2 regions of the Corynebacterium glutamicum ATCC 13032 genome follow, and region 1 is predicted to be linked to the other one. Evidence: riboswitches for the same ligand, from Rfam matches in the RefSeq annotation. Region 1 holds a riboswitch; the other holds the start of a gene.

Region 1 (4,350 bases):
GTTCTTCGACCCATCAATCACCAAGGTCATTTATGACGGCGGCTACCTCCCACTGAACGGTGTGGAGATGTCCCGTGCATACGCAACTGCGTTGGATATTTCCTTCGAGGTTCGCGGTGGTCTGTTCATCCGCCAGATGCACCACTGGGCAGCCCTGCTGTTCGTTGTATCCATGCTGGTTCACATGCTCCGTATTTTCTTCACCGGTGCGTTCCGTCGCCCACGTGAAGCAAACTGGATCATCGGTGTTGTTCTGATCATCCTGGGTATGGCTGAAGGCTTCATGGGTTACTCCCTGCCTGATGACCTGCTCTCTGGTGTTGGTCTTCGAATCATGTCCGCCATCATCGTTGGTCTTCCGATCATAGGTACCTGGATGCACTGGCTGATCTTCGGTGGAGACTTCCCATCCGATCTGATGCTGGACCGCTTCTACATCGCACACGTTCTAATCATCCCAGCTATCCTGCTTGGCTTGATCGCAGCTCACCTGGCACTTGTTTGGTACCAGAAGCACACCCAGTTCCCAGGCGCTGGCCGCACTGAGAACAACGTGATCGGTATCCGAATCATGCCTCTGTTCGCAGTTAAGGCTGTTGCTTTCGGCCTCATCGTCTTCGGTTTCCTCGCACTGCTTGCTGGTGTCACCACCATTAACGCAATTTGGAATCTTGGACCGTACAACCCTTCACAGGTGTCTGCTGGTTCCCAGCCTGACGTTTACATGCTGTGGACAGATGGTGCTGCTCGTGTCATGCCGGCATGGGAGCTCTACCTCGGTAACTACACTATTCCAGCAGTCTTCTGGGTTGCTGTGATGCTGGGTATCCTCGTGGTTCTGCTTGTGACTTACCCATTCATTGAGCGTAAGTTCACCGGCGACGATGCACACCACAACTTGCTGCAGCGTCCTCGCGATGTTCCAGTCCGCACCTCACTCGGTGTCATGGCGCTTGTCTTCTACATCCTGCTTACCGTTTCTGGTGGTAACGATGTTTACGCAATGCAGTTCCATGTTTCACTGAACGCGATGACCTGGATCGGTCGTATCGGCCTCATCGTTGGACCAGCTATTGCATACTTCATCACTTACCGACTGTGCATCGGCTTGCAGCGCTCTGACCGCGAGGTCCTGGAGCACGGCATCGAGACCGGTATCATCAAGCAGATGCCAAATGGTGCCTTCATTGAAGTTCACCAGCCACTTGGCCCAGTTGATGACCATGGTCACCCAATCCCACTGCCATACGCTGGCGCTGCGGTTCCAAAGCAGATGAACCAGCTTGGTTACGCTGAGGTTGAAACCCGCGGTGGATTCTTCGGACCTGATCCAGAAGACATCCGTGCGAAGGCTAAGGAAATTGAGCACGCAAACCACATTGAGGAAGCGAACACTCTTCGTGCACTCAACGAGGCAAACATTGAGCGTGACAAGAATGAGGGCAAGAACTAGTTTCTAGGACTTCATCTCTGAAACTCCCCGCTGTAGGGACCTGAATCGAAAGGTCTCCGCATCGGGGAGTTTTTCTCTATTCAGACGAGGCTGAAGATAAGGGAGAGGGCTCTTTGACACACGAGGAGTGGCGTAGAGCCTGTAGTTGCCTTATATGTAGCTTGTGGCGGTGTGAAGCAACGTGCAGGCGCGTGGAAAGCGTAGAGTTTTCTTCTCCTTATATATATAAGGAGTGTTCTTCGTCGTGAGCATTACGCCCTAGGTCGCCTGGGGTCAGTGTCAACTTCGCTCAAATTCCGCTCAAAATCCAGCTCGGTGTGGCTTAAAAATTGTTTTCATAACTCCAAATCTCAAAGCATAAGCCGCCAATGGTGATTAATGTCACATAGTGAGATCATTGCTGAAACTAGTGCCGATTTTTCGGCTCTGTGAAAACGATTTGACTACTGGAAGTTTCCTGAAATTGCAGGTCATCTAGCCTTCTCAGGGTTCTAGGGGAGAACCCTTAGTAGTTGGGGTCTGAGTGGAGGACTTGCGTCTCGGTCAAATTAATCCGCGATAACGGTTCGATAACGACCAATTTTTTCGCTTGGGCTAGACAAGTGTTGTTGCGGTTTCGTAACCTTATTGAGACATTGCGGGACGGACACCGAATTTCCGCCAGCATTACAGAAACAAATAGACGCTTAATCGCAAGCATAGTTTAGAGAAATTCTTTAAATCGTGCGGCGAGCCGGGGAACCAAACGTGTTCCTGGGGTGAGTTTCCCACAAGGGTTCTCTCGCAGAGAGAGAAGGAGTGGGGATAGGGGCCTTCCGCTCCGAACCCGACAGCTAACTCGGTCAGCAAACAGGAAGAATTTGGAGTTTCATCAGTGGGTAAGCACCGTCGCAACAATTCAAACGCAACTCGCAAGGCTGTAGCAGCATCTGCAGTTGCGCTTGGAGCAACCGCAGCTATCGCCTCCCCAGCACAGGCAGCTGAGGTTGTTGTTCCTGGCACCGGAATCAGCGTTGACATCGCTGGCATCGAGACCACTCCAGGTCTTAACAACGTTCCAGGAATCGATCAGTGGATCCCTTCCCTTAGCAGCCAGGCAGCTCCTACTGCTTACGCAGCCGTCATTGATGCACCTGCAGCACAGGCTGCACCTGCAGCAAGCACCGGTCAGGCAATCGTTGATGCAGCGCGCACCAAGATTGGTTCCCCATACGGTTGGGGTGCTACCGGTCCTAACGCTTTCGACTGCTCCGGCCTTACCTCATGGGCATACAGCCAGGTTGGCAAGTCCATCCCACGTACCTCCCAGGCTCAGGCTGCACAGGGCACCCCTGTTGCTTACTCTGACCTTCAGGCTGGCGACATCGTTGCGTTCTACTCCGGCGCTACCCACGTTGGTATCTACTCCGGCCACGGCACCGTTATCCACGCACTGAACAGCAGCACCCCTCTGTCTGAGCACTCCTTGGATTACATGCCATTCCACTCTGCAGTTCGTTTCTAATCTGCATAAAGTCTTAAGCTTTTGAAGCAAGCCGCACTCCTTGAAAAAGTTGAGAGCGGCTTGCTTCTTTTCCTTGGCTAGGCTTTTGTAATCGGGTTAGAGTAGTGGAGTTGCTTGAATGAGGTTGATAGGGGATTTTTGAAGATGTTTGGTCGCCGTTGGGTGAGCGTTGTGGCGTCATGTGTTATCGCAAGCACGCTGATTCTGGTGCCTTCGCATTCCGGTGCGGAGGAAGTCGATCAACTGATTGCTGATATCGAGCATGTCTCTCAGGAAACGTCTGCCCAGAATGAGGAAGTCAAACAGCTTGAGATTGATATTGAGGCTCGTGAGGTCACGATCAAGGAAGTTCAGGAGCAGTCGGTAAGCTACCGTGAGGCGGCTGATCAAGCATCGGAGAATGTCGAAGCTTATCGTTCGGAGATCAATCGGATCGCTCAGGCGAAGTATCGTGGCACAGTCACGGATCCTTTGAGCATTGCGGTGTCTGCAGAAGATCCACAAAACGTGATTGATCGGATGAGCTACCTTTCAACGTTGACTAAGTCCACTAGTGATGTGGTTGAATCCCTCAACGCGGAGACTGAGAAGTCCGCAGAAGCTGTGTATCAAGCAAACCGTACTAAGGCGGAAGCGGAGTTCCAGTTGGGGCAGCTGAAGGTACGCCAGGCGGAGCTTGAATCTGAAAAGGAAGCATTGGATGGTCGAAAATCGGAGATCCGAGACCGGGTGGATGCCCTGACGCCACAGGAGCGGGAAATGTGGGTTGCTAAGAATGGTCCATTGGACATTGATCTGACTGATTTGCTTGGTCTTTCCGCTGCGACTTCGGGTGCGGTGGATGCTGCCTTGTCTAAGTTGGGAAGCCCTTATGGTTGGGGTGGCATTGGCCCAAATGAGTTTGATTGCTCAGGTTTGATCTATTGGGCGTATCAGCAGATGGGTAAGACTTTGCCACGTACGTCTCAAGCTCAGATGGCTGGCGGAACGCCGGTGAGCAGAGATGAGCTGCAGCCTGGCGATGTCATTGGATATTACCCAGGTGCTACTCACGTGGGACTGTATATTGGGGACGGAAAGATTGTGCACGCCTCAGACTACGGAATCCCTGTGCAGGTGGTATCTGTTGATTCAGCACCGTTTTATGGTGCGCGTCGCTACTAAGAAATAGTTCGTCAGGAGAATCTTTGTGTCTGCATCCCGAAAAACTCTCGTTGTGACCAATGATTTTCCTCCACGGATCGGCGGAATCCAAAGCTATTTGAGGGATTTCATCGCTACTCAAGATCCTGAGTCGATCGTGGTGTTTGCGTCGACTCAAAACGCTGAGGAAGCGCATGCCTACGACAAGACTTTGGACTATGAGGTCATTAGGTGGCCTCGTTCGGTGATG
Region 2 (4,350 bases), 1.5 Mb from region 1:
CTCTCGAGGAGTTAGATCGCGTTTCATATAATGGCCAGGGGTGGGGAATTTGCTCAACTGACGATGCCCTCATCACCTCTGATGGAAGCTCCACCCTCACCTTTAGGGATCCGGAAACCTTTGCAGAGAACAGCACTGTAGATGTGACACTAGACGGCTCTCCGGTTGGGAACCTCAATGAGCTCGAATGCGTTGATGGCGAGGTATATGCCAATATTTTCCTCGATACAGACATCATGCGAATCGATCCGAACTCCGGCGAAGTCACCGCAGTGATCGATGCCTCAAATATTCCTAACAACGCCACACCAGATACAAACAATGTGCTCAACGGCATTGCACATATTCCGGATTCCGATCGTTTTTATATCACTGGTAAGCGTTGGCCTGACCTCTATGAGGTTAGATTCGTCCCTGCTGACTAGAATCAAGACTCATGGCAAGCCGGAAGACCAAGCGTAAAAACCTCATTCAGATTCTCAGCCTTATCGTTGCTGTGTTATTGGTGGTGATTTTGTCTGTGGTGTTCCAGCAATGGTGGAACAATCGCCCAGAGCCACTCCCCCAAGAGATCTCTATCTCAGCATCTTCTCCCGCTGGTGAAATCGAGGTATTCCCATTCAGCATGTGTGAACCAGGTGTTGAATGCGAAGAGAACGAGGTGCCAACGCTGGAAGTTGGTGCTGATGAAGAGTTGCACCTGACGATTCCAGAGGCAATTCATGATCATGACTGGTACTTGTTGACCATTTATGATGATCCGGCTGCAAATGACGAGTTCTACCACACCAGTTACGACGCCACCGAGGCAACCGTTCCTGGTTCTGTGGATCCAACCGAAGAGGGTGCGGAGCGCCCACGTCTGGTCGTAGTGGAAGTGTCCGCTGTGATGATCGGTGAGGATGAAAATGGTGAGGAAAGCCCTTACACCGTCACGTGGTCGCTATCCACGATGAACGAGTAACTCACTCACAAACAATAAGGAGAGGATCCGTTTTCGGATCCTCTCCTTATTGTTTTAAGACTCAAGCTCCTTCGCAACAACGCGAAGAATTTCTGCTACCTGCGCTCCAGCTTTGTGCTCCGGGTATTGCCCTTTGGCAAGGCCTGGTTGCACTCCACTTTCTAGAAGCGTGATGAGGTCAGAGATCATTCCGTTGAGCTCTTCTGGCTTGTATTTGTGCTGTGGACGCCTGCGTGGAGTTTCAAGAATCTTTATTCGAAGTGCTTGAGGGCCCTTACGGCCTGCGGCGAAGTCAAAATCGATTCGCTGTCCCTTGTGCAATTCGGTGACTCCCTTGGGAAGTACTTGCTTACCTACGAAGCAATCTTCACCACCTGGATTGGAGACAAAGCCGAAACCACGCTCCGCGTCGTACCACTTCACTGTTCCGACAGGCACTTGTCCTCACCACTTTCATTCCTAATTCATATGCTGATTCAAATTGATCAACTATTTTTGACCAGAAGAAATTATTATACACCGCAAGCATCGCGGTAAAAATTTCCCGGAAAGTTACATCGCTACCCGAAATATTCCAAATATGTAACATAAATCACACCCGATGATTCAGGCGGGATGACCTGCGACTTCAAGGTCGCACCAAAGTCAGATTGATATAGATTTCGTAAATAACGTGACACAATCGTGACCTTCGGGTTACCGTGTATCCCAGGCACCGCAACAGTTCATCTGCAAGTCCGGCTCATCGCCAAACCCTGTCTGGGGTCGGAAGTTGAACAACCTCCTTGGTGCAACAGAACTTTAAACCACAAACTCCCGCATTCATGTGGGCCATATTGCAGACAGGGACGGGGAAACCACCCACCATCTTTTCACAAAAGAAGGCATGGAGGCCAACTCCTTGGGGTGAAGCCAGACATCCACTGGCAGAGCAACTCCTCCGCTCTAACCCGACAGCTAACCTCGACGGCGACAAATGAGAGGAAAACTTTTCATGGGACGTCACTCCACTAAGACTAGCTCCGCGTTCACCAAGCTCGCAGCTTCCACCATCGCTTTCGGTGCTGCTGCAACCATCATGGCTCCTTCTGCATCTGCTGCACCTGATTCCGACTGGGATCGCCTCGCACAGTGCGAGTCCGGTGGTAACTGGGCAATCAACACCGGTAACGGCTACCACGGTGGTCTGCAGTTCTCCGCTAGCACCTGGGCTGCTTACGGCGGCCAGGAGTTCGCTACCTACGCATACCAGGCAACCCGTGAGCAGCAGATCGCTGTTGCAGAGCGCACCTTGGCTGGTCAGGGCTGGGGCGCATGGCCTGCTTGCTCCGCTTCCCTTGGACTGAACTCCGCTCCAACCCAGCGTGACCTCTCCGCTACCACCTCCACCCCAGAGCCAGCTGCAGCTGCACCAGCTGTTGCTGAGTACAACGCTCCTGCAGCCAACATCGCAGTTGGCTCCACCGACTTGAACACCATCAAGTCCACCTACGGCGCTGTCACCGGCACCCTCGCTCAGTACGGCATCACCGTTCCAGCTGAGGTTGAGTCTTACTACAACGCTTTCGTCGGCTAAATCTAGCTGCACTTTTTAAAAGGGAGGGAACCTTAAACGGGTTCCCTCCCTTTTTGCATGCCATTTCACGACGCGCCAGTCATCCTTTTGTGAATTGGGCACCAAGATTTCCTGATTTTGGCCACCATTTTGCCGAAACCTTGGTGCCGAAAGTACGCCCAGTAGAAAAACCGCATGAAAAAAGAGGCAACACCGCCGAAACGGGTTGCCTCTTTTTTAAGTTTCTTAGCGGTTGATCCGGGTGTACGGGTGAACGTATCCGGTCTCTTCTGCAGAAACTGGGAATTCCTTGTCATCGCCCCATGGGCTGGACGCGCCTGCGACCTTGGAGATGAGTTCAGTAACGACGTGTCCGTCAGCTGGATTGTGCTCCGGCCATGCCGGATCGACGAAGTGCTTCTTCTCTACGTTTGCCATGTCATACATTCTTTCAAACTCTGGGAACAAAAGTCACCTCAACAAGGCTTAAACTTAACAACATCATGAAAAAAGACTCCCCCATCCCCACCCTCAAGGGGTGGTTGGATACTCAAAGTGATGATCAGCTCTCCACAATCCTTAGAAATCGACCCGATACGGTTCTCCCTTTACCACCTAATTTGGCCTCTCTTGCTGCGCGTTTACAGCTGAGGGCGTCTGCGATTCGCGCGGTGTTGAAACTCAATGCGTTGGAACTTGGTGTGTTGGAGGCCGTGGCCAACCTTGGTGGTGAACTCCACCCGGTTACTGCCCCCGAAGTGGTGGAATATTTGCATGTGGCGTTGGCAGAGGATCTTCCAGCGCAAGACACGATTGGTGCGGCTCTTGCCACGCTGAAAAATTTCGCGTTGGTTTATGGCGATGACCAGTTGATGATTGCTCAGGAGACGATGCCTGCGTTGCCTGTTCATTGGCGGTTGCTTCCGGAGGTAAGTGATCGCGGGCAGAGTGAGGAACAGGTGAGGGAAAGCGTCGATAAGCTTTCTGATAGGCACCGCAAACTTTTGCACACGCTTGCGGCCTCGGGTGGCTTCGGTCTGACGCGCGATGCGGCGCCTGATGCGGATCCGTCGCGGCCGATTCCGCAGTTGCTGGCGTCGGGGTTGTTGGCGCGCGTGGATGAGCAGACCGTGCGCCTGCCGGCGATGGTGCGGCGTGTGATTGAGGGCCGCGAGCAGCTGCCCGCTCAGGTGCGCCCAATTCCGCGCACGGCGGCGCCAGGTTCGAATGATGGCGGCATTGCAGCCGGCCTTGAGGTGGTGCGGCACATGCGATTGCTTATCGACGCCCTCAGCCACGTTCCCGCCCCCACGCTGAAAGTCGGAGCCCTCGGTGTGCGCGTGGTGACTCGCCTGAGCAAGGAATTAGACCTTGATGAGACCGAGCTGGCACGTCTACTGAGTTTGGGTATGGCCAGCGGTCTAATCCGTAAAGGCGTGCCCGATCCATTGCCCATGGATGATGATGGCGGCGATTACGTCGCTCCCACCCCGCTGGCTGACGAATGGATGGAATATGATCTGGCGCACCAATTGGGCACGTTGATGTCTGGTTGGTGGAAGCAAACTTACGCGCCGTGGTTGGTGGGTCGGGCTGATGATAAGGACAAGCCGATCCATGTTCTCAGTAAAACAAGCATCATTGATTCGCTTCCTGATGCTCGTGCGAAGATCCTGTCCTCTTTATCTAGGGTTTTAGTGGACAATCTGCACGCGGATTTAGCATTCCATTATCCCCTTGCGGCGAGTCGGATGAATCCTGACACCATCACACAGCTGGTACAGGAAGCCCAGTGGATCGGAGCATATTCTCAAGGCGTGACCGCAGCGGG

The links. Region 1 has a riboswitch for cyclic di-AMP ahead of CGL_RS10865 (C40 family peptidase). Riboswitches for the same ligand answer to the same signal wherever they lie in the genome.
Region 2: linked by a shared signal. The riboswitch ahead of rpf1 (resuscitation-promoting factor Rpf1) and the one ahead of CGL_RS10865 (C40 family peptidase) in region 1 are both predicted to bind cyclic di-AMP.

What each region holds. Positions count from the first base shown of each region.
Region 1 is NC_003450.3:2,318,573-2,322,922, reverse strand. It holds gene qcrB (cytochrome bc1 complex cytochrome b subunit) at 1-1,453, shown strand, start outside; cyclic di-AMP (ydaO/yuaA leader) riboswitch at 2,127-2,315, shown strand; gene CGL_RS10865 (C40 family peptidase) at 2,328-2,957, shown strand; gene CGL_RS10860 (NlpC/P60 family protein) at 3,102-4,121, shown strand; gene pimB (GDP-mannose-dependent monoacylated alpha-(1-6)-phosphatidylinositol monomannoside mannosyltransferase) at 4,147-4,350, shown strand, end outside.
Region 2 is NC_003450.3:865,990-870,339, reverse strand. It holds gene CGL_RS04135 (glutaminyl-peptide cyclotransferase) at 1-425, shown strand, start outside; gene CGL_RS04130 (DUF2771 domain-containing protein) at 437-964, shown strand; gene CGL_RS04125 (cold-shock protein) at 1,019-1,402, opposite strand; cyclic di-AMP (ydaO/yuaA leader) riboswitch at 1,784-1,952, shown strand; gene rpf1 (resuscitation-promoting factor Rpf1) at 1,959-2,540, shown strand; gene CGL_RS04115 (hypothetical protein) at 2,766-2,957, opposite strand; gene CGL_RS04110 (helicase-associated domain-containing protein) at 3,023-4,350, shown strand, end outside.